3 regions of the Streptomyces sp. E-08 genome follow, and region 3 is predicted to be linked to each of the others. Evidence: riboswitches for the same ligand, from Rfam matches in the RefSeq annotation. Region 3 holds a riboswitch; each other region holds the start of a gene.
The links. Region 3 has a riboswitch for cyclic di-AMP ahead of ACN9MM_RS37475 (transglycosylase SLT domain-containing protein). Riboswitches for the same ligand answer to the same signal wherever they lie in the genome.
Positions count from the first base shown of each region.

Region 1: linked by a shared signal. The riboswitch ahead of ACN9MM_RS15910 (transglycosylase family protein) and the one ahead of ACN9MM_RS37475 (transglycosylase SLT domain-containing protein) in region 3 are both predicted to bind cyclic di-AMP.
Region 2: linked by a shared signal. The riboswitch ahead of ACN9MM_RS29085 (M23 family metallopeptidase) and the one ahead of ACN9MM_RS37475 (transglycosylase SLT domain-containing protein) in region 3 are both predicted to bind cyclic di-AMP.

Region 1 covers NZ_CP183971.1:3,506,006-3,513,539, reverse strand. The annotation lists gene ACN9MM_RS15935 (nucleoside triphosphate pyrophosphohydrolase) at 1-839, shown strand, start outside; gene ACN9MM_RS15930 (hypothetical protein) at 836-1,156, shown strand; gene ACN9MM_RS15925 (globin domain-containing protein) at 1,170-2,381, opposite strand; gene ACN9MM_RS15920 (cytochrome P450 family protein) at 2,467-3,750, shown strand; gene ACN9MM_RS15915 (transglycosylase family protein) at 3,845-4,882, shown strand; cyclic di-AMP (ydaO/yuaA leader) riboswitch at 5,141-5,314, shown strand; gene ACN9MM_RS15910 (transglycosylase family protein) at 5,318-6,040, shown strand; gene eno (phosphopyruvate hydratase) at 6,395-7,534, shown strand, end outside.
Region 2 covers NZ_CP183971.1:6,299,057-6,306,590, reverse strand. The annotation lists gene ACN9MM_RS29100 (GNAT family N-acetyltransferase) at 1-18, opposite strand, end outside; gene ACN9MM_RS29095 (HPr family phosphocarrier protein) at 204-485, shown strand; gene ACN9MM_RS29090 (GntR family transcriptional regulator) at 633-1,316, opposite strand; gene ACN9MM_RS29085 (M23 family metallopeptidase) at 1,547-2,317, opposite strand; cyclic di-AMP (ydaO/yuaA leader) riboswitch at 2,330-2,494, opposite strand; gene ACN9MM_RS29080 (M16 family metallopeptidase) at 2,694-4,061, opposite strand; gene ACN9MM_RS29075 (M16 family metallopeptidase) at 4,088-5,446, opposite strand; gene ACN9MM_RS29070 (DNA gyrase/topoisomerase IV subunit A) at 5,628-7,534, shown strand, end outside.
Region 3 covers NZ_CP183971.1:8,196,165-8,203,698, reverse strand. The annotation lists gene ACN9MM_RS37490 (DeoR/GlpR family DNA-binding transcription regulator) at 1-65, shown strand, start outside; gene ACN9MM_RS37485 (phosphocholine-specific phospholipase C) at 259-2,283, shown strand; gene ACN9MM_RS37480 (DUF6197 family protein) at 2,347-2,949, opposite strand; cyclic di-AMP (ydaO/yuaA leader) riboswitch at 3,331-3,489, shown strand; gene ACN9MM_RS37475 (transglycosylase SLT domain-containing protein) at 3,492-4,382, shown strand; gene ACN9MM_RS37470 (phosphoribosyltransferase family protein) at 4,366-5,670, opposite strand; gene ACN9MM_RS37465 (hypothetical protein) at 5,826-6,422, opposite strand; gene ACN9MM_RS37460 (alpha/beta fold hydrolase) at 6,572-7,336, opposite strand; gene ACN9MM_RS37455 (SpoIIE family protein phosphatase) at 7,500-7,534, shown strand, end outside.

The sequences.
Region 1 (7,534 bases), 4.7 Mb from region 3:
AGGACCACCCCCAGCTGCCGTACCTGCGGGAGGCCGGCGTCTCCGTCGAGCACGTCCGGCCCACCGCCGAGGAGCTCGTCGAGGCCTGCGCCGGGGGCCGCACGGTCCTCCTGCTGCCCTCCGGCGAGGGCGACCGGGCGCTGACCGACGGCCTCGCCCGGCTCGCCGGCTCCGGCCGCGTGTCCATGCCCGACCTGGAGCTGCTGCCCGGCTCGTACGACCTGCCGGGCGCCCGCCTCCTCGACCTCGTGCAGATCATGGACCGGGTCCGCCGCGAGTGCCCCTGGACCTCGCTGCAGACGCACCGGGGGCTCGCCAAGTACGCCATCGAGGAGGCGTACGAGCTCGTCGAGGCAATCGAGGAGGGCGACCGGCGGGAGCTGCGCGAGGAGCTCGGGGACGTCCTGCTCCAGGTCGTCTTCCACGCCCGGATCGCCGAGGAGGACCCGGAGGAGCCCTTCTCCGTGGACGACGTCGCCGGGACCCTCGTCGAGAAGCTGATCCACCGGCACCCGCACGTCTTCGGGGACGCGACCGCCCAGACGCCCGAGGACGTCCAGGCGCACTGGCAGCGCACCAAGGCCGTGGAGAAGCAGCGGGAGTCCGTGACGGACGGCGTGCCGCTCGGGCAGCCGGGCCTCGCGCTGGCCGCGAAGCTCGCGGGGCGGGTCCGCACGGCGGGCCTCGACGTGAAGCTCCCGGGGGGCGAGGGCATCGGGTACGAACTGCTCGCCCTCGCGGCCCGCGCGGAGGCCTCCGGCGTGGACCCGGAGGCTGCGCTGCGGGCGGCGGCGAAGACGTACCGGGACGCGATCCGCTCGGCGGAGGGCCTGACGTGAGCGGCACGCCGACCGTGAGCGAGCCGGGCGCGCACGCGCCGGACCCGGCCGAGGCGGCCGCGGGTGTGCCGGACCGGACCGCGCTGGACCCGGCCGAGGCGGCCGCGGGTGCGGTGGGGGGTTCGAAGAAGCCGGCGCGGAAGTCGTCCTCCGACGACATGCCGCCCGCCATGATGGCCATGATGGTCGCGGTCTTCGCCTGGGAGACCGTGAGCGACGGGCACCCGGTCTGGATACGGTGCGGCGCGGCGCTGTTCACCCTGCTGGGCGCCGTGGAGCTGGTACGGGTCGTGCGGCGGCGCCGCGCGCGGCGCTGACGCACCGACGGGCTCACGCCTCGCGCGGCGCGCGGGCCTCCGGGTCGTGCCAGAGCGGGGCCGGCGGGCCCAGGAGGCGTTCGGCGGCGGTGTTCGGGCGGGTGGTGAAGCGGCCCACGGACGGCAGGGTGTCGTGGTGGATCCGCGCCGGGTCGGCGCCCAGCTCCTCCAGGACCTCGGAGACCTCCGCCACGAAGGCCGGCGGACCGGCGAGGTACACGTCGTGCGCGGACCAGTGGACGCAGGCCCGCAGGGCCTGGAGCAGCCGCTCGGTCGCCCGGTCCCTGCGCTGCCGCGGCGCGGCCGTGATGTAGGTGACGTTCAGCCCGGGGAGCCGTTCCTTCAGGAGCTCGGCGTCCTCCCGCCCGTACAGGTACTCCTTGGCACGCGCCACCACGAACAGCCGGCCCTCCATCTCCGGCTCGGTCTCGGCGGCCTCCGCGAGCAGCGCCCGCACGGGGGCCCAGCCCGTACCGCCGCATATATAGGTGCGCAGTCCGCCCGGCGGCGTCCGCGCGGTGAGTCCGCCGCCGGGGGCGCTGAGCCGCAGCACCTCGCCCGGGCCCGTCTCGTCGACCAGCGCCGTGGACATCGCGCCGCCCGCGATCCGGCTCACGTGCAGTTCCACCGTGCCGTCGGCGCGGGGCGCATCCGCGAGGGAGTAGGTGCGCCAGACGCGCGGGACCCGCAGCGAGCTGACGCTGACGTACTGGCCGGGGAGGTACGGGAGGGGCTGCCGGGGGCGCAGGGTGAGGACGGCCAGGTCGTCGCCGTACCGCTCGTGCCGGACCACGTCCGCGTCCCACCAGGCGGGCTCCCCGGCCCCGGCCGCCTCGTCGGCGCCCGCCAGCATCAGGTCGGAGACCTGGCCGTACGCCTCGGACCAGGCCTTCTCCGTCTCGATCGTCCACGCGGCACCGGAGGCGTGCGCGAACGCGGCGAGCAGGCTCTGCCCGACGGCCGCGTACAGCGCGGGGGAGGCGAGGAACTTGCGGTGGTCGCGCCCCAGCCGCCCCAGGTATCCCGCGAGCCGGGGGTCCTCCAGGTGGGTCACCACATGGGTGAGCGCGGCGAAGAGCCGGTCCCGCTGCGGGAGCATGTCCTCGGGGAAGAGCGCGCGCACACCCGGGTTGTTCCAGAAGAGGTGCGAGTAGAAGAACGTGACGGCGTGCTCGGCGCGTCTCTCGACGACCGCGAACGTGCTTCTGAGCAGCTGGGGATCCACCGACAAGAATCTAGGGCACGAGCCGCGCCGTTTGATCACGCTTCTCCGTGAATGCTCCTCCGGGGCCGCCCTGTACGGTCGTGGCGTGAGCACCGCCCCCACCCCTCAGCCCGTCCCCACGCTCTTCACCTGGGAGTTCGCGAGCGATCCGTACCCCGCCTACGCCTGGCTGCGGGAGCACGCGCCCGTGCACCGGACGACGCTGCCCAGCGGGGTCGAGGCCTGGCTCGTGACCCGGTACGCGGACGCCCGGCAGGCCCTGGCCGACCAGAGGCTCTCCAAGAACCCCGCGCACCACGACGAGTCCCCGCACGCGAGGGGCAAGACGGGCATCCCGGGCGAGCGCAAGGCCGAACTGATGACGCATCTGCTCAACATCGACCCGCCGGACCACACCCGGCTGCGGCGGCTCGTGTCGAAGGCGTTCACCCCGCGCAGGGTCGCCGAGTTCGCGCCGCGCGTGCAGGAGCTGACGGACCGGCTCATCGACTCCTTCGTGGAGAGGGGGAGCGCCGACCTCATCCACGAGTTCGCCTTCCCGCTGCCGATCTACGCGATCTGCGACCTCCTCGGGGTGCCGCCGGAGGACCAGGACGACTTCCGGGACTGGGCCGGGATGATGATCCGGCACGGCGGCGGGCCGCGCGGCGGGGTCGCGCGGTCGGTGAAGAAGATGCGCGGCTATCTCGCCGAACTGATCCACCGCAAGCGCGAGGAGCCGGGAGACGACCTGATCTCGGGGCTCATCAAGGCCTCCGACCACGGCGAGCACCTCACCGAGAACGAGGCCGCCGCCATGGCCTTCATCCTGCTCTTCGCCGGCTTCGAGACGACCGTGAATCTGGTGGGGAACGGACTTTACGCACTTCTTCGGCACCCCGAGCAGCGCGCGCTGCTCCAGGCCTCCCTCGCGGCAGGGGAGACCGGGCTCCTGGAGACCGGCGTCGAGGAGCTGCTGCGGTTCGACGGGCCCGTGGAGATGGCGACCTGGCGGTACGCGACGCGGGCGCTGACCATCGGCGGGCAGGAGATCCCGGCGGGCGACCCGGTGCTCGTGGTGCTCGCCGCCGCCGACCGGGACCCGGAGCGGTTCGACGGGCCGGACGTCCTCGACCTCGCGCGGCGCGACAACCAGCACCTCGGGTACGGGCACGGCATCCACTACTGCCTGGGCGCCCCGCTCGCCCGCCTGGAGGGACAGGCGGCGCTCGCGACCCTGCTGACTCGTCTGCCGGATCTGCGACTTGCCGCCGATCCGGCCGAACTGCGGTGGCGCGGAGGGCTCATCATGCGGGGCTTGCGCACGCTTCCGGTGGAGTTCTCCCCTTCCGTACCCCTCTTGACCACTGACGGTTCATCAGAAATGTGATCTTCACGTGATCGCGGGGCGATCGACTTGTGACGGACGTTCGAATGCCGCTACGTTTCCCGGCAGTCTCAGCCGTCACGCGAAAGGCCCTCCTATGCGTTCCGGGAACGGACGACACCGTCGCCCCCGTCAGGCTCCCGCCATCGTCGTCGCCGCCGGCGTGACCGGATCCGCCATGGCGCTGCCGTTGCTCGCCACGGGATCCGCCTCCGCGGCCGACGCCGCCACGTGGGACCGGGTCGCCGAGTGCGAGTCCGGCGGCCAGTGGAGCGCCAACTTCGGCAACGGGATGTACGGCGGCCTCCAGTTCACCCAGGCCAGCTGGGAGCGGAACGGCGGCCTGGCGTACGCGCCCAGCCCCGACCTCGCCAGCCGCGCCCAGCAGATCGCGGTGGCCGAGAAGGCGCTTGCCAAGGGCAGCGACGAGTGGGCCACCTGCGCGCCGATCGCCGGCCTGAAGAACGACGGGAAGGCCACCGGGGTGAACCCCGGCCCGACCGCCGTCCCGACGACCCCCAGCGGGCCCCTCCCCGAGTCCAACCGCACCGCGGGCACCCCGGCCGCCCCCGCGGGCGCCACGGGGACGGCGGACCGGTCCGCCACGTCCGCCCCCGTGACGCCGGCCTCCCCGGCCACTCCGGCGACCTCCGCCTCCCCGGCCACGCCCGCCACCCCGGCGGCGCCGGTCACACCCGACGCATCCGTTACGCCCGGTACGCCGGATTCGTCCGGGTCGCCGGAGGGTGACGCGCCGTCGGCCACGCCCGGCACGGGCAAGCACCGGGGCGAGGCCGCCCCGGAGGAGTCCGGCAAGCCGGACAGTTCGGCCGAATCGGGTCGGCACGCGTCGGGCGTGGACGCGTCCGCGGGGAAGTCCGCGGGGAAGGTCGACGACACGCCGGTGACTGACGACACGAAGAATTCGGACGCAACGGACAGTCAGGACACTTCGGGCGAGTACACCGTGCGGCCGGGTGACAGCCTGTCCGGCATTGTGCAGGAGAACGAACTCCCCGGAGGCTGGACCGCCCTCTACGACGCCAACCGGCAGACGGTGGGTATCGATCCGGACCTCATCCTGCCTGGTCAGAGCCTTGACCTGACGGTGGGTTCGACGGCGACGGAAGGCTAGTTCGCGGGCTTATGTCCGGTTCTGGGCAAGTGAGACATGGGTCTCTTCGCCCCAACTGGCGTGTCACGTCCGCAAACTTTGCTCCCGTCACCTCTCACCTGCACAAACGCCGCCCACCGGAGGGCAAGCGGGGCCGATTTTTCCGCAATGGGCCTCTTTGAACTTCCGGTGGGTCTGTGTCTACGGTCGTCACCGCTCGCCACCGCGGGCCCCGTCGACCGAAACGCCGAATCCTGCCGTCGGCCGATGGGAACAGTCGTCGCGCAAGCGCCGAAGGCAGGAGTGGGGGACCCAAGGTAAGTGCCGGTCCCGGCCGTTGAGACAGACGGCCGACGATCGGCTTGGGGTGAAGCCGCGTGCAAGGACACGCGGCCGGGCAACTTTCCGGCCCGAACCCGACAGCTCACCTCACAGGCGTCGGTGAGGAGAATTCCCATGCTGTTTTCCGCCAAGGGCAAACACCGTCGTCCCTCCAAGGCCACCCAGGTCGCCACGCTCGTCGGCGTCACCGGTGTCGCCGTCGCCGCCCCGCTGCTGACCGCGGGCACCGCCTCCGCCGCCACGGCCGCCGAGTGGGACACCGTCGCCCAGTGCGAGTCCGGTGGCAACTGGGCCATCAACACCGGCAACGGCTTCTACGGCGGCCTGCAGTTCACCAACTCCACCTGGGCCGCGTTCGGTGGCACCGCCTACGCCGCGCGCGCCGACCTGGCGTCGAAGACCCAGCAGATCGCCATCGCCGAGAAGGTCCTCGCGGGCCAGGGCAAGGGTGCCTGGCCGAGCTGCGGCGTCGGCCTCTCGGGCGCTTCCTACGACGGCGGTGCCGCCGAGAGCGCCCCGCAGCAGACCCAGCAGCAGGCCGCTCCGAAGCAGCAGGCCGCCCCGAAGCAGCAGGAGCGTCGCGCCGAGCAGCCGACCACCCGCAGCGAGCAGCGCCAGGCCCCGAAGGCCGCCGCCAAGAAGACCGTCACCACGCCCACCGGCAAGACGGTCAAGAAGGGTGACGGCGAGTACAAGGTCGTGGCCGGCGACACCCTCTCCAAGATCGCCCAGGCGCACGGCGTCAAGGGCGGCTGGGCCAAGCTCTTCGAGCTGAACAAGGGCGTCGTCGAGAACGCCGACCTCATCTACCCGGGTCAGCAGCTCCACCTGAAGTGAGCCCGGCGGCCCGCGTGAGTCCGGCGGCTCACGCGGCCCCGACGACCCTCCCGCGGTGACCACCCCGGTCCGGCGTGCCCTTCCCCCGTGCGCGCCGGACCGGGGTTTCCCCTTATACGGGGAAAGCTGACGGTTCCGAGTCATTACGGGGGGCCTGAGGGTTCCGAGGGTTACCGCACAGTAGGTCCGGGGCCCTTCGTCCCGAGATGCGTGCCCTTGGGTCCTTTTTCGTCCCAGGGGGCGGGCGCACGGCGGGCGGGAGCCCCCGAGCCGGTTAGGCTCTTGTCGCAAGGCCAAGCGACCCTGCACCGACCTTGCGTCACATCCAGCGTCACATCCCAGAAGGAGATGCTCGTGCCGTCCATCGACGTCGTCGTAGCCCGGGAAATCCTGGACTCCCGAGGCAACCCCACGGTCGAGGTCGAGGTCGGCCTCGACGACGGCAGCACCGGCCGTGCTGCTGTTCCGTCCGGCGCCTCCACCGGTGCGTTCGAGGCCATCGAGCTTCGCGACGGTGACCCCAACCGCTACCAGGGCAAGGGTGTCGAGAAGGCCGTCCTCGCCGTCATCGAGCAGATCGGCCCGGAGCTCGTCGGCTACGACGCCACCGAGCAGCGCCTGATCGACCAGGCCATGTTCGACCTGGACGCCACGGAGAACAAGGGCTCGCTCGGCGCCAACGCCATCCTCGGCGTCTCGCTCGCCGTCGCGCACGCCGCCTCCGAGGCCAGCGACCTCCCGCTCTTCCGCTACCTGGGCGGCCCGAACGCGCACCTGCTGCCCGTTCCGATGATGAACATCCTCAACGGTGGGTCGCACGCCGACTCCAACGTCGACATCCAGGAGTTCATGATCGCCCCGATCGGCGCGGAGTCCTTCTCCGAGGCCCTCCGCTGGGGCACCGAGGTCTACCACACCCTCAAGTCCGTCCTGAAGACCAAGGGCCTCTCCACCGGCCTCGGCGACGAGGGCGGCTTCGCCCCGAACCTGGACTCCAACCGTGAGGCGCTCGACCTCATCCTGGAGGCCATCAAGCAGGCCGGCTACGTCCCGGGCAAGGACATCGCGCTGGCGCTCGACGTCGCCGCGTCCGAGTTCTACAAGGACGGAAAGTACGAGTTCGAGGGCAAGTCCCGCTCGGCCGCCGAGATGACCGAGTACTACGAGGAGCTCGTCTCCGCGTACCCGCTCGTCTCCATCGAGGACCCGCTGTTCGAGGACGACTGGGCCGGCTGGAAGGTCATCACCGACAAGCTCGGCGCCAAGGTCCAGCTCGTCGGCGACGACCTGTTCGTCACCAACCCGGAGCGCCTGGCCCGCGGCATCGAGGAGGGCACCGCCAACGCCCTGCTCGTCAAGGTCAACCAGATCGGTTCGCTGACCGAGACCCTCGACGCCGTCGAGCTCGCCCAGCGCAACGGCTTCAAGTGCATGATGTCGCACCGCTCCGGCGAGACCGAGGACGTCACCATCGCCGACCTCGCCGTCGCCACC
Region 2 (7,534 bases), 1.9 Mb from region 3:
CTCCGACGCGCTCTGCATGGGGTCAGCCTACGGCCGCGACACGACTGCAGCACCGGTCGCGCGGCGGGGGTGCTCGATGCAAGGTGTTGCCAGGCAGGACGGGCCGAAGGGCGGTCCGATCCGGGCCGAAGGGCGGCGCGAGCACCGCGCGACCCGTGAGAGACTGGTCTAGACAACCCGCTTGAGACTTGAAGGGCAACACCATGGCTGAGCGCCGCGTCAACGTCGGCTGGGCCGAGGGCCTGCACGCCCGCCCCGCGTCCATCTTCGTCCGTGCCGCCACGGCCTCCGGCGTGCCGGTGACGATCGCCAAGTCCGACGGCACCCCCGTGAACGCCGCCTCCATGCTCGCGGTGCTCGGCCTGGGCGCGCAGGGCGGCGAGGAGATCGTGCTCGCGTCGGAGGCCGACGGCGCCGAGGCCGCGCTCGACCGCCTGGCGAAGCTGGTCGCCGAGGGTCTGGACGAGCTCCCCGAGACCGTCTGATCCGGTCCCCCGTACGACGAATGGCCGTGGTCGCCGGAATTCCGGCGGCCACGGCCATTCTCATTGCTCCGCCTCGATTCCGGGCAGCACGAAATACCCGGGACGAATACCGGGTCGAATTCCTGTTCTTTGTATACGGCGCGCGCGTTAATTCCGGGCACTCGATGTGTTGACGGCATGTTGCGAAACCCTCACACGGCCGCGCTCCGGCCTTTTGAGCCGGTGCAGCGACAACGAGCGCTCCGCGTGCAGCGCGGTCAGCGCCCTCGCCCGCTCGGCGTCGCCGCGCGCCACGGCGTCCACGATCGCGCCGTGCTCGGCCCAGGCCTCGACCGGCAGGGCCGGCTGATCCACCACGTACGTCCAGGCGATCTTGTGCCGCAGCTGGGTGAGCAGCGCCGTCAGGGCCGGGCTCCCGGACGCCTGCGCGAGCGTCTCGTGGAACCAGCCGCCGAGCGAGCGCAGATCCTCGCCCTGGCCGCGCCTGGCCCGCTCCTGCCCCAGCCTGACCAGGCCGCGCAGCACCTTGAGGTGGGCTTCGGTGCGCCGCTGCGCGGCCCGCGCGGCGCCCAGCGGTTCGAGCAGCGCCCGCATGTCGAGCAGATCGGCCGCCTCCTGCTCGGTCGGCTCGGCGACATGGGCGCCCGCGTGGCGCCGGGTGACGACGAAGCCCTCGGACTCCAGGGTGCGCAGCGCCTCGCGGACCGGGACGCGGGAGACGCCGTACCGGCGGGCGAGCTGCTCCTCGGTCAGCCGAGCACCCCGCTCGAACGCGCCGGAGACGATGTCGTCCCGGATCGCCGTGCATACCGAGTGCGCGGGAATGCGCATGTCCGACCTCCGCCTTGGTCCGCGTGAGTCCATTCGATCAGCGCCTGTTCTGCGCCCGGTCTGCGACTCTATTGCAGCCTGCCGGAATTTCCGATGCCCCAGCGGAATTCATGGCCGTCTTTGACCGCCCTTGGCTGTCTTTTGATCAGCGAAAAGCCCCGGCTCAGTACGAGCCGGGGCTTTTGCGACGCGGTGCGCGGCGGGGATCCGGGCCGACGGCCCGGTCCGGGTCAGACGTTGACGCCGCGGGCGCGGAGGTACGCGACCGGGTTGATGTCCGAGCCGTAGTCGGGGCTCGTGCGCGCCTCGAAGTGGAGGTGCGGGCCCGTGGAGTTGCCGGAGGAGCCCGAGACGCCTATCTGCTGGCCGGGCTCGACGCTCTGGCCGACGTAGACCCCGATGGAGGAGAGGTGCCCGTACTGGGTGTACGTGCCGTCGTTCATCCGGACGACGATGTTGTTGCCGTACGCGCCGCCCCAGCCGGCCTCGACGACGGTGCCGGAGCCGACGGAGACGACCTGGGTGCCGTAGGCGGCGTGGAAGTCGACGCCGGAGTGGCTGCCGGAGGACCAGAGCGAGCCGCCGGTCTTGTAGCCGGTGGAGACGTACGAGCCGGCGACGGGGAGCTGGAAGGAGGCCAGGCGGCGGCGCTCGGCCTCGCGGGCGGCGCGCTCACGCTCCAGCCGGATCTCCTTGGCGCGGGCCTCGGCCTTGCGCTTGGCCTCGGCCTTGGCCTTCGCCTTGGCGATGGCCTCGACGGCCTCCTGCTCCTGGGCGGCGGCCTGGGCGTTGATCCGGTCCACAAGGGAGTCCTCGGTGATCACCTGGGTGAGACCGGTGTCCTCGGGGGAGCGGTTGTCCGTGTCCGCGGCGAGCGCCGGGGAGGCGAGGGATCCAATGACGCCGGTGGTGGCGAGCGTCGCGGCGCCGGCGATGCCCACGCTGCGGCGCGCCATCCGGCTCGGACCACGATGCTTCCCGGTGGCACGGGTGAACGCCATGTAGGGGCTGATCCTTTCCTTCCTTCTCGCCTACCGGGTTAGCTGACGGGTTCGGAGCAGGAAGGTCTCCTACGAGCCCCTCCGTCGAGACGAAGGCGCCCGATTCACCCCAGGGACTACGTGTGGGTCCCCGGCTCCCCAGGCTCGCGCCTGACGGGGACTCGGCGATGACTGTCCGATGCCGCGGCTGCGGCACGTGCAACTGACGAACAGCCGCCCCGACGCTATGCGGATCGTCTTTCAATCACCAACCAGACACGTCTTTTGTAAGACATGCCACAGGGCAAATAATCACCTTGCCCTCAATACGGACAAAGCGGAGGACCCCGACGAACTGGCCCGTCGGGGTCCTCCCGTTGTCGCGCGGTGGCCGGAATCAGCCGGTCACGACGGTCACTTCACCGATGCCGAGCGCCCGCACCGGCTCCGCGATCTGTGCCGCGTCACCGACGAGCACGGTGACGAGCCGGTCCACCGGGAACGCGCTGACCACGGCGGCCGTCGCCTCGACCGTGCCGGTCTCGGCCAGGCGCGCGTACAACTGCGCCTGGAAGTCGTCCGGCAGGTGCTGCTCCACCTGGTCGGCGAGCGTCCCGGCGACGGAGGCGGCCGTCTCGTACTTGAGGGGCGCCACGCCCACCAGGTTCTGCACGGCCGTCTCGCGCTCGGCGTCGGTCAGACCCTCGGCGGCCAGCGTGCGCAGCACCGCGAAGAGGTCCTCAAGTGCCGGACCCGTGTTCGGGGTGTCGAAGGATCCGCTGATGGCGAGCATCGCGGCGCCGTTCCCCCCGGCGTCCGAGCGGAGCACCTGACCGAAGGCCCGCACGCCGTACGTGTAGCCCTTCTCCTCGCGCAGGACCCGGTCCAGACGCGAGGTCAGGGTGCCACCGAGGCAGTACGTGCCGAGGATCCGGGCCGGCCAGACACGGTCGTGCCGGTCGGCGCCGATCCGGCCGATGAGCAGCTGCGTCTGCACCGCGCCGGGACGGTCCACGATGACGACCCGACCGGTGTCGTCGGCGGTGATCGGCGGCATCGGGAGCGGCTCGGCCGGCTCACCGGTCCAGGCGCCCAGCGTCTCGGCGAGGACCTTGTCCAGGTCGACGCCCGTCAGGTCGCCGACGACCACGGCGGTGGCCGTGCCGGGCCGGACGTGCGCGTCGAAGAAGGCGCGGACGGCGGCGGCGTCGATCGCGGCGACGGTCTCCTCGGTGCCCTGGCGCGGCCGGGACATCCGGGACTCGGCCGGGAACAGCTCCTTGGAGAGCTGCTTGGCGGCGCGGCGGGCCGGGTTGGCCGTCTCGTGCGGGATCTCGTCGAGACGGTTGCGCACCAGGCGCTCGACCTCGGTCTCCAGGAACGCCGGGGCGATCAGGGCCTCGGAGAGCAGCCCGAGCGCCTTGGGCAGCCGGGAGGCCGGGACCTCCAGGGAGACCCGTACGCCCGGGTGGTCGGCGTGCGCGTCGAGCGTGGCGCCGCAGCGCTCCAGCTCGGCCGCGAACTCCTCGGCACTGTGCTGGTCGGTGCCCTCGGAGAGCGCGCGGGCCATGATGGTGGCCACACCGTCGAGACCGGCCGGCTCGGCGTCCAGCGGGGCGGGCAGGAAGATCTCCACGGCGACGACCTGCTGGCCGGGGCGGTGGCTGGTGAGCAGGGTCAGACCGTTGTCCAGCTTCCCGCGGTCCGGGGCCGGGAAGGCCCACGGCTTCGCGGTGCCCGGCTGGGGCTGCGGGTGGAAGTCCATGCTCGTCAAGGACACGGCGGCGTCGGTCACTGGTCCGCTCCCTCTTCGTCGTCTTCGCCGTCGGCGCTGTCGCTCTGCTCGGTCGCCAGGGGCTCGTAGACGAGCACCGCGCGGTTGTCGGGGCGCAGCTTGGCCGCGGCGACCTCGCGCACCTCCTCGGCGGTGATCTCCAGGACGCGGTCGACGGCGGTCAGGGCGAGCTGCGGGTCGCCGAACAGCACGGCGAACCGGCACAGTTCGTCCGCGCGGCCCGCGACGGTGCCGAGCCGGTCCAGCCACTCGCGCTCCAACTGGGCCTGCGCGCGCTCCATCTCCTCGGGCGTGGGGCCCTCGGCGGCGAACCGGGCGAGCTCCTCGTCGACGGCCGCCTCGATCTGCGGGACCTCGACGCCCCCGGAGGTCTTGACGTCCAGCCAGCCCAGCGAGGGCGCCCCGGCGAGCCGCAGCAGGCCGAAGCCGGCGGCGACGGCCGTGCGGTCACGGCGGACCAGGCGGTTGTGCAGGCGGGAGGACTCCCCGCCGCCCAGGACCGTCAGGGCCAGGTCGGCGGCGTCGCACGCGCGCGTGCCGTCGTGCGGCAGACGGTAGGCGGCCATCAGCGCGCGCGCCGGGACCTCCTCCTCGACGACCTCACGGAGCTGCTCGCCGATGACCTCGGGCAGCTCGCCGGAGCGCGGCTCGGGCTTGCCGTCGTGGGCGGGGATCGAGCCGAAGTACTTCTCGACCCAGGCGAGCGTCTGCGCCGGGTCGATGTCTCCGACGACGGACAGCACGGCGTTGTTCGGGGCGTAGTACGTGCGGAAGAAGTTCCGCGCGTCCTCCAGGGTCGCCGCGTCCAGGTCGGCCATGGAGCCGATCGGCGTGTGGTGGTACGGGTGGCCCTCCGGGTAGGCGAGGGCGGTCAGCTTCTCGAAGGCCGTGCCGTACGGCACGTTGTCGTAGCGCTGGCGGCGCTCGTTCTTGACGACGTCCCGCTGGTTCTCCATGGACTCGTCGTCCAGGGCGGCGAGCAGCGATCCCATGCGGTCGGCCTCCAGCCAGAGCGCGAGCTCCAGCTGGTGCGTGGGCATGGTCTCGAAGTAGTTGGTGCGCTCGAAGCTCGTCGTGCCGTTGAGCGAGCCGCCGGCGCCCTGCACCAGCTCGAAGTGGCCGTTGCCGTGCACCTGCTTCGAGCCCTGGAACATCAGGTGCTCGAAGAGGTGGGCGAGGCCCGTGCGGCCCTTGACCTCGTGACGCGAGCCGACGTCGTACCAGAGGCAGACCGCGGCGACCGGGGTCAGGTGGTCCTCCGAGAGCACCACGCGCAGGCCGTTCGCCAACCGGTGCTCGGTCGCTGTCAGGCCGCCGGAGCCGGCCTCGGCCGTGGCCGTGTGACCCATGGGCATGTACGTCCCTTCGATCGCGATGTGAAAAAGTCCTGCCACTGTATGCAAGCGCGCCGACACCTGGCGAAGTTCCCGAGCCTTCGCGATGTCCCTCTTCCGGGTCGCGGTCGGCGTTGTCGGTGACACGGTCCACAATGGTCCGCGTCAGATCAACCTTGTTGGTGAAGGAGCCGCAGCCGCGATGGCCCGCCGCAGCACGAAGACACCGCCGCCGGACGACGCGTACGAGGAGAGGATCCTCGACATCGACGTGGTCGACGAGATGCAGGGCTCCTTCCTCGAGTACGCGTACTCGGTGATCTACTCGCGCGCCCTCCCCGACGCCCGCGACGGCATGAAGCCCGTCCAGCGCCGCATCGTCTACCAGATGGGCGAGATGGGGCTCCGCCCCGACCGCGGCTTCGTCAAGTGCGCCCGCGTCGTCGGCGAGGTGATGGGCAAGCTCCACCCGCACGGCGACGCGTCGATCTACGACGCGATGGTCCGCATGGCACAGCCCTTCTCCATGCGGCTCCCCCTCGTCGACGGCCACGGCAACTTCGGTTCCCTGGGCAACGACGACCCGCCGGCCGCCATGCGGTACACCGAGTCGCGGATGGCCCCGGCCGCACTCCTCATGACCGAGTCCATCGACGAGGACACGGTCGACTTCTCGCCGAACTACGACGGCCAGGAGCAGGAGCCGGTGGCACTCCCCGCCGCCTACCCGAACCTGCTGGTCAACGGCGCGTCCGGGATCGCGGTCGGCATGGCGACGAACATGCCCCCGCACAACCTCGGCGAGGTCGTCGCGGCCGCCCGTCACCTGATCCGGCACCCGAACGCCGACCTCGAGACGCTGATGCGCTTCGTACCGGGCCCCGACCTGCCCACCGGCGGCCGGATCGTCGGGCTCTCGGGCATCAAGGACGCGTACGAGTCGGGCCGCGGCTCCTTCAAGATCCGCGCCACCACGACCGTGGAGACCGTGACGGCCCGCCGCAAGGGCATCATCGTGACCGAGCTGCCGTTCACGGTCGGTCCCGAGAAGGTCATCTCCAAGATCAAGGACCTGGTCGGCTCGAAGAAGCTCCAGGGCATCGCGGACGTCAAGGACCTCACCGACCGCAGCCACGGCCTGCGCCTGGTCATCGAGATCAAGAACGGCTTCGTACCCGAGGCGGTCCTGGAGCAGCTCTACAAGCTGACGCCGATGGAGGAGTCCTTCGGCATCAACAACGTGGCGCTGGTCGACGGGCAGCCGCTCACCCTCGGTCTCAAGGAGCTCCTGGAGGTCTACCTCGACCACCGCTTCGAGGTGGTCAGGCGCCGCTCCGAGTTCCGCCGCACCAAGAAGCGGGACCGCCTCCACCTGGTCGAGGGCCTCCTCGTCGCACTGCTCGACATCGACGAGGTCATCCGGCTCATCCGGGAGAGCGAGAACTCCGCCCAGGCCAAGGAGCGCCTGATGGAGCGCTTCTCGCTGAGCGAGATCCAGACGCAGTACATCCTGGACACCCCGCTGCGCCGCCTCACCAAGTTCGACCGCCTTGAACTGGAGACCGAGCGCGACCGTCTGAACGGCGAGATCGACGAGCTGACCGGGATCCTCGACTCCGACGCCGAGCTGCGCAAGCTGGTCTCCGCGGAACTGGCTTCCGTCGCCAAGAAGTTCGCCACCGACCGGCGGACGGTCCTGCTGGAGTCTGCGGGCGCGCCCGTCGCGGCCGTATCCCTGGAGGTCGCGGACGACCCGTGCCGCGTGCTGCTCTCCTCGACCGGCCTCCTCGCCCGTACGGCGACGGCGGAGCTGCCCGCGGCCGACCCGGACGCGAAGCGCGCCAAGCACGACGTGATCGTGTCGGCGGTGCCGGCCACCCAGCGCGGCGACGTCGGCGCGGTGACCTCGTCCGGCCGGCTGCTGCGGATCGCCGTGATCGACCTGCCGCAGCTCCCGGACACCGCGACCGCCCCGAACCTGGCGGGCGGCGCGCCGCTGTCCGAGTTCCTCTCCCTGGAGGGGGACGAGACGGTCGTCTGCCTGACCACGCTCGACGAGTCCTCGCCCGGCCTCGCCCTCGGCACGCTGCAGGGCGTGGTCAAGCGCGT
Region 3 (7,534 bases):
CGGGCATCACCTCCGAGACGGTGGCTCGGCTCACGGAAGCGGGAGTGAAGGTCCTCACCGTCTGACGTACCGTCCGACGCGCCGCCCGAACTGCTACCTGACCCATTGGTCTGAAGTCGGACCAATCGGTGAGCCCCCACCTCAAGGACTTCGCGTGTTCACACAGTAATTACCGCACGGCTGTATACCTTTAGGCTCCCCTCCCCCATCATGTCTCCGACGTGCCGCTGGGGCACACCGTGACAGGAGAGGCGGGGCATGATTCCCATCAGCCGCAGGGGTTTCGTCGGGATCGGCGCGGGGCTCATGGCGGGGGCAGCGCTGCCGCCGGTCCAGGCGTCGGCCGCCGCGAGCACCGCGACCGGCACCCTCACGGACGTCAAGCACGTGGTGATCCTCATGCAGGAGAACCGCAGCTTCGACCACTACTTCGGCACCCTGCGCGGTGTCCGGGGCTTCGGCGACCGCGCCGCCGGCAACCTGCCCGGCGGCTGGGGCATGTTCAACCAGCCCAACTGGGGCGGACGCCAGTACCCCTGGAAGCTCAGCGACACCCCGGCCGCCGGCGGCGTCGACGGCGAGACCCTCGCCCAGTGCAACGGCGACCTGCCGCACAGCTGGACCTCGCAGCACGCCGCCTGGAACAAGGGGCGCCTCGACAACTGGGTCACGGGCGTGGGCAACACCCGGTCCCTCGGCCACCTCGACCGCGGCGACATCCCCTTCCACCACGCGCTCGCCGACCAGTACACCATCTGCGACGCGTACTTCTGCTCGACGCTGAGCGCCACGGGCCCCAACCGCACGTTCCTGTGGAGCGGGAAGATCGACGGCTCCAGCAAGGACGGCGGCGACGAGTCGGGCCTCACCTGGGAGACGTACGCCGAGGCGCTCCAGCGCGCCGGGGTGAGCTGGAAGGTCTACCAGAACGCCCAGGACAACTACGGCGACAACGGCCTCGCGTACTTCAAGAAGTTCACCGACGCGCGGCCCGGGGACCCGCTGTACGACCGGGGCATGGGCTCGGTCCCGAAGGTGACCGGCTCGACGCCGGACGACATCGCCGCGGCGATCCGCGCCGACGTCGTCGCGGGCACCCTGCCGCAGGTGTCGTGGGTCGTCGCGAACGAGGCCTTCTCGGAGCACCCGTACGCCCCGCCGGGGGACGGCGCCCACTTCGTCGACCTCGTCTACCGCGCGCTGGCCGCGAACCCCGAGGTGTTCGACTCCACGGTGCTCTTCCTCAACTACGACGAGAACGACGGCTTCTTCGACCACGTGCCGCCGCCGGTCGCCCCTCCGGGCACCGCGGGCGAGTACCTGGACGGCGTCCCGATCGGCCTGGGCTTCCGCGTCCCGATGCTTGTCATGTCCCCGTGGACGCGCGGTGGCTGGGTGAGCTCCGAGGTCTTCGACCACACGTCGGTGCTGCGCTTCATGGAGACCTGGACGGCGGCGCTCGGCACCCCGGCCACCTGTCCGAACATCAGCGCCTGGCGCCGGAAGGTCACGGGCGATCTGACCGGCGTCTTCGACTTCGCCCACCCGGTGTACGGAGTGCCCGCGGACCTCCCCTCCACGGCGAAGGTCATCGGGCAGGCCACCTGCGGCCCGCTGCCGAACCCGGCCCCGCAGAACAACGCACTGCCCGCGCAGGAGCCCGGCACCCGTCCGGCACGCGCCCTGCCGTACCAGGCGAACGGCAACCTCGACCGCTTCGAGTTCGGCGCCGCGGGCAAGATCCTGGCCTGGTTCTCGATGACCAACCAGGGCGCGGAGGCCAAGCGGTCGGCGCACTTCTCGATCCATCCGCACCAGTACCGGGACACCGCCGCCTGGCAGTACACCGTCGACCCCGGCGACACGGCCACGGACTTCTTCAACATCGGCCTGGGGTCGGGTTCGGGGAAGTACGACATCTCGATGATGGGCCCCAACCGCTTCCTGCGCCGGTTCATCGGGGACGCCTCCAAGGCGGGCAAGGCCGTCGAGGTGGCCGCACGGTTCGCACCCGAGTCGGGGACGGGCAAGACCGCGCTGTGGTTCAGGATGACCAACAGCTCGGCCGGCCCGGTCACCTTCACGATCCGCTCGAACGCCTACCGCTCGGACGGTCCGTGGACGTACACGGTGCCTGCGAACTCCAGCCGCGAGGACTTCTTCAACGCGGTGGCGTACAACGGCGGCTGGTACGACTTCACGGTCCTCGCCGACATCGACGGGACCTGGTCGCGCCGGTACACCGGCCACATCGAGACCGGCGCCCCGAGCGTCAGCGGCTGACCCCCTCCTCCCCCGCCTGCCGGGCGGCGGCCTCCGGTCGCCGCCCGGCAGGCGGGCACGGGGTCAGCGGCCCGCGTGCGCGGCGCGGCGGACCGTGGCGTCGAGGAGCGCCACCGCGTCGGCGGCCGTACGGCCGGGAGCCCGGTTCCACGGCCCGATCAGGCCGTGCCACCCGCGCGACCGGAGCTCGGTCATGATCCAGGCGGCCGCCTCGTTCATGGTGTCCGCGCCGCCGTAGCCGAGGCGGTGGGCGGCGAGGAGGGCGCCGCAGACGCAGCGCGCTCCGCGGACGTCACGCAGTCTGTAGGGGGCGTTCTGCCAACCCCACTCCGTCAGCACCAGGCGCGCGTACCCGAGGTGCACGGAGGGCCGCAGCCGGGCCTGGCCGATGCGGCGCCAGGAGTGCAGCCGGTCCGGGAGCACGGCCCCGAGCCGTCCCGGGAGCCGGCGCTCGCCGGGGAGCTCCGGCGGCAGGGCGGCCAGGGCGTCGGCCACGAGCCGGTCCACCGGCACGCTGAGCAGCTCCCGCCAGCCCTCCTCCGCCGGGGGCGGTTCCTCGGGGGCGGTCCAGTCCGTGACGATCCGCTGCCAGGTGGCGCTCTCGAAGAGGGCGGCCGCCTCGCGGTCGAGGCTGTCGGGGCTGAGGAGGGAGGCGGAAGGTGGCATGTTGCGGCTCCTGGGTCGGCTCCCTCCATCCTTCAAGAAGAATGTCTGTTTTGCGACTTTTGAACCCACCGGGAGAGTCGCCCGCCCGAACGCCCCGTCGCGGAGATTTCCGCCCTATTTACCCAGCACGGAATTAAAACCCATATTCGGACATTGTGCCCCGGGTGACGCGACTCACTCATCGAGCCCCGCCCCTTCCCGGCATCTCCGCCCACCCCGTACCGGGCAAGGAAGTTCAACGGTCCCGCGGCGGCATCGATCTTGAATTCCGCGAATTCGGTGATCCATTTCCCGATACCCGACATCCGCTCCCCTTGTTATCGATCGCATTACTGGCCTACGGTCACCTCCATTCGAGCGGAACGCCCAATCCTGCCGCCGCTCGGTAAAACTCCCTTTTCACCCGACGGCAGGAGCGGGGGACCCACGAATACGCCGGTCCGGAATCCGGAACGGCTCGGGGTGCAGCCGCGTGCGCGCGGCCGGACATCTCCCGTCCGAACCCGACAGCTCACCCCGCAGGCGCCGGAGAGGAAACCGTCATGCCTGCTCACGGTAAGCACCGCCGCCCCCGTCTCGGCCACGTCTCCCGCGGCCTCGCCCTGGTCGGCACCGGTGGCGTCGCCCTGACCCTGCCCCTCATCGCCCCGGCCGTCGCCGGTGCCGCGCCGCTGTCCGGCGCCCCGCAGATCGCCGTCCAGTCTCCCGCCGCTCCCGCCGCGACGATCGCCGTCAAGGCCCCCACGGCCCCGGCCGCCGCGCGTACGTACACCGTCGTGAGTGGTGACTCGCTTTCTCTGATCGCCCACAAGAAGGGAATTCAGGGCGGCTGGAAGAGCCTTTACCACGCCAACAAGAGCGTCGTGGGTGACAACCCGTCACTCATTCACCCCGGTCTTGAACTGACGATTCGTCGGGATTCCGTGAAGGCCGTCCCCGCCGAGGCCAAGGCGAAGAAGTCCGCCACGAACGAGCGGGCGAGCCGCTCCGAGCGCCGCGCTGCCGCCCCTGCCGTCGCCACCGGGACGGGCTCCTCGGCCGCCGCGGCCGCTCCGGCCGTCGCCGCCCCCTCCGCCGCCGTCAAGGCAGCCCCGATCGCGGCCACCAACTACGCCGACAACCTCGACGGCTGGATCCGTGAGTCGCTGGCCATCATGGGCCAGCGAAACATCCCCGGTTCCTACGACGGGATCTACCGCAACGTCATGCGCGAGTCCTCCGGCAACCCCCAGGCCATCAACCTCTGGGACTCCAACGCGGTCGCCGGCACCCCCTCGAAGGGCCTCCTCCAGGTCATCGAGCCGACCTTCCTGGCCTACCACGTGCCCGGCACGTCCATGGACCTGTTCGACCCGGTCGCCAACATCACCGCCGCCTGCAACTACGCGGCCGACCGCTACGGCTCCATCGACAACGTCAACTCGGCGTACTGATCCCCTGCCGCCGGAAGTGCCCGGCGAACCAGGAGGTGGCGAGGTCCGCCACCTCCTCCAGGGCGCCCGGCTCCTCGAAGAGGTGCCCGGCGCCCCCCACCACGGCGAGCCGGTTCTCACAGCGCAGCAGCTCCAGGGCCCGCCGGTTGAGGTCCAGGACCAGCGCGTCGGCACCGCCCACCACCAGGAGCGTCGGGGCGCGCACCCGGGCCAGGTGCTCGGCCGCCAGGTCCGGCCGGCCGCCGCGCGAGACGACGGCGCTCACCGGGGACGCGGGATCGCCCGCCGCCCACAGCGCGGCGGCGGCGCCCGTGCTCGCGCCGAAGTACCCGATCGGGAGCCCGGTGCTCTCGGGCCGCGCGGCCAGCCACTCCGTGGCCCCGGCGAGCCGCCCGGCGAGGAGCGGCGTGTCGAACACGTGCGCCCGGTCGGTCGCCTCCGCCTCGGTCAGCAGGTCGAAGAGCAGCGTCCCGAGACCCGCCCGGTTGAGCGCGGTGGCGACCGCCCGGTTCCGGGGGCTGTGCCGGCTGCTGCCGCTGCCGTGGGCGAACAGGACGATGCCGCCCGCGTCCTCGGGCACCGCGAGCCGCCCGCCGAGGGCGACGCCCCCGACCGGGATCCTGACGTCCGTGTCCTGGACGACCGGGACACGCGCGGTCCTGTTCCGCTCCAGGCCGGCGATGACCTCGGCGTCCGGGGTCTGCGAGAAGTCCCGGTAGAACTGCCCGATCGCGAAGAAGAGCTCCGGCGCGTGCACGCTGACGGTCTCGTCGGCCTCTCCGCCGAGGCGGGTCGTCCAGCCACGCGGTGCCACGGGGACGGCGAGGACGATCCGGGCGGCGCCCCGGGCCCGGACCACCCGGCAGGCCGCCAGCGCCGTGGCCCCCGTGGCCAGCCCGTCGTCGACCACGACGACCGTCCGCCCGTCGAGCGGCACGGACGCCCGGCTGCCCCGATATCGCAGGGCGCGCTGGTCGAGCTCCGCGTGCTCCCGCTCCTCCACCGCCGCGAGAGCGCGCTCACCCACACCGGTCTCACGGATCACCCGCTCGTTGAGGACCCGGACGCCGCCCTCCCCGAGCGCCCCCATCGCGAGTTCCGGCTGGTGAGGCACCCCGAGCTTCCGTACGAGGCAGATGTCGAGCGGCGCGTCGAGGGCCTCGGCGACCTCCACCGCCACCGGCACGCCACCCCGCGGGAGCCCGAGGACCACGACGTCCTGGCCCTTGAGGTGGTCGAGCCGGGCGGCGAGCTGCCGCCCCGCGTCCGTGCGATCCCTGAAGAACATGGTTCCGCCGCCCTTCCGCCTCCGCGGCTGGGGCCCGGGGAGGGACGGCGTGCCCCGTCCCCTGCCCGTCTCTCCAGGGTAGACGGGTCCGCCACCGAGGACGGAGGACCGGTGACCGGCCTGCGACCGGACCGACGGACCGAGGGACCGAGGGGTCAGCGGGACTGCAGGGCGTCGAGGGCCACGGCCTGGGCTATCGCCAGGCGCCGGTCGAGCTCGGGGTCGGCTATGTCGAGCACGTACCGGTCCCGGATCCCGAACCGCTTGTCGACCGACATGACGGAGCGCCCTCCCTCGGCGAAGTCGAAGTGGTACGGCACGACGAACGGAAGGAGGTCCGTGAAGGGCAGGAACTCCCAGGCCCGCCGCAGCAGCGCCACCGTCTCGTTCCGCTCCTGGCCGGTGACCTCCGCCGCCGCGCCCTCCCGGCTCATGTGCCAGGTGCTGCGCAGCAGGGAGGCACCGAAGTCCTTGCGGAAGGAGCCGAGTCGGGTGCCGGAGGCTCCGACCACGTCGTACGTCGCGCCGAGGTCGATGACCTGACGGGCCTTGAAGGTGAAGAGGACCTGGCGCTTGGACTCGTCGGTGTAGAAGGTGACGTGCTCCTTCAGCGCCATCCTCTTCTGGTGGGCGAACGCGACGAGTTCGCCCTCGCCGCCGTCCGGGCCGGCGGTGTGCACCAGGTAGCGGTTGGCCATGGGCGTGACCTTCTGCCGGACGAGAAAACGGTGCTGCGACTGCGCGAGGCCCATCGGTGGTGCTCCTGCCGGTCGTGGACGGTCCCTGGAAGACCGCCCCCTGAGGTCGAGAGCATGATGATCCGACGCCGGGGAGCCCCACCGCTGTCCTCTAAAGTCGTCGGTTCCGTCCACCTTCGGATGAGACGTCGGACGGGCGGTTCTCAGCTGCCGAGGAAGGCCTCGATCGCCTCCGCGAGTGCCTGCGGGGCCTCCTCCGGGGCGTAGTGACCGGCGTCCTTGAACACTTCGAGGCGGGCGTTGGGGTACCAGCGCAGCCAGGTGGTCTCCATCGCCTCGGAGCCGAGCGCGGGGTCGTGCGCGCCGACCACGAGCAGGACGGGGACCGGGTTGTCACGGACGCGCTCGTGGAAGTCGGTGCGGGACCAGGAGTCCAGGTAGGCGCGGAAGGCCGTCGCGGAGGAGCGGGTGACGGAGCGGTCGACGAGTGCGCTCAGCCAGGCGTCGTCGTGGCGTCCGCCGGTGGTGTTGTCGATGATCGCGCGCCGGTTGGCCGGTTCGTCGGCGGCGCCCGCGAAGAGCTCCCAGGTGTCCCCGTCGAGCGGGAAGCCGGCGGCGGAGACGGGTGAGACGCCGATGATCGAGCGGATGCGGTTCGGGGCGTCGAGGAGCATGAGCTGAGCCGCCTTGCCGCCCATCGAGTGACCGATGACGGAGAACTCGTCCCAGCCGAGGTCGTCGGCGACCGCGAGGGCGTCGGCCGCGACCTCCTCCATGGTGTACGCGCCCGCGCGGTCGATGGCGTCCCCGTATCCCCGGCAGTCGACGAAGGCGTACGAGCCGACGGCTCCGTCCAGGTGGGGGCGGAGCGGGGCGAAGCTGGTGCGGTCGCCGAACCAGTTGTGGAGCACGAGGGCCCTCCCGGGACCCTCGCCGTGTACGTCGTACGGAAGAACCTGGCCCGTCATCGTGCCCCCTGCTCGCGAGGTCGTGCCGCCGCGCGCCGACGGCGACGGTCGACGACCGAGTGTGACGGTGCGGGCGCATGGGGTCAATATCGTCGCCAGGGGCGCGCGGGAGCGTGTCGGGTACGGGATGCGGGGTCATTCGCGGCGGGGGCATGCTGGCTGTGTGACCTCGCACGGCGCGTCCGGCTCCGGCCCGGC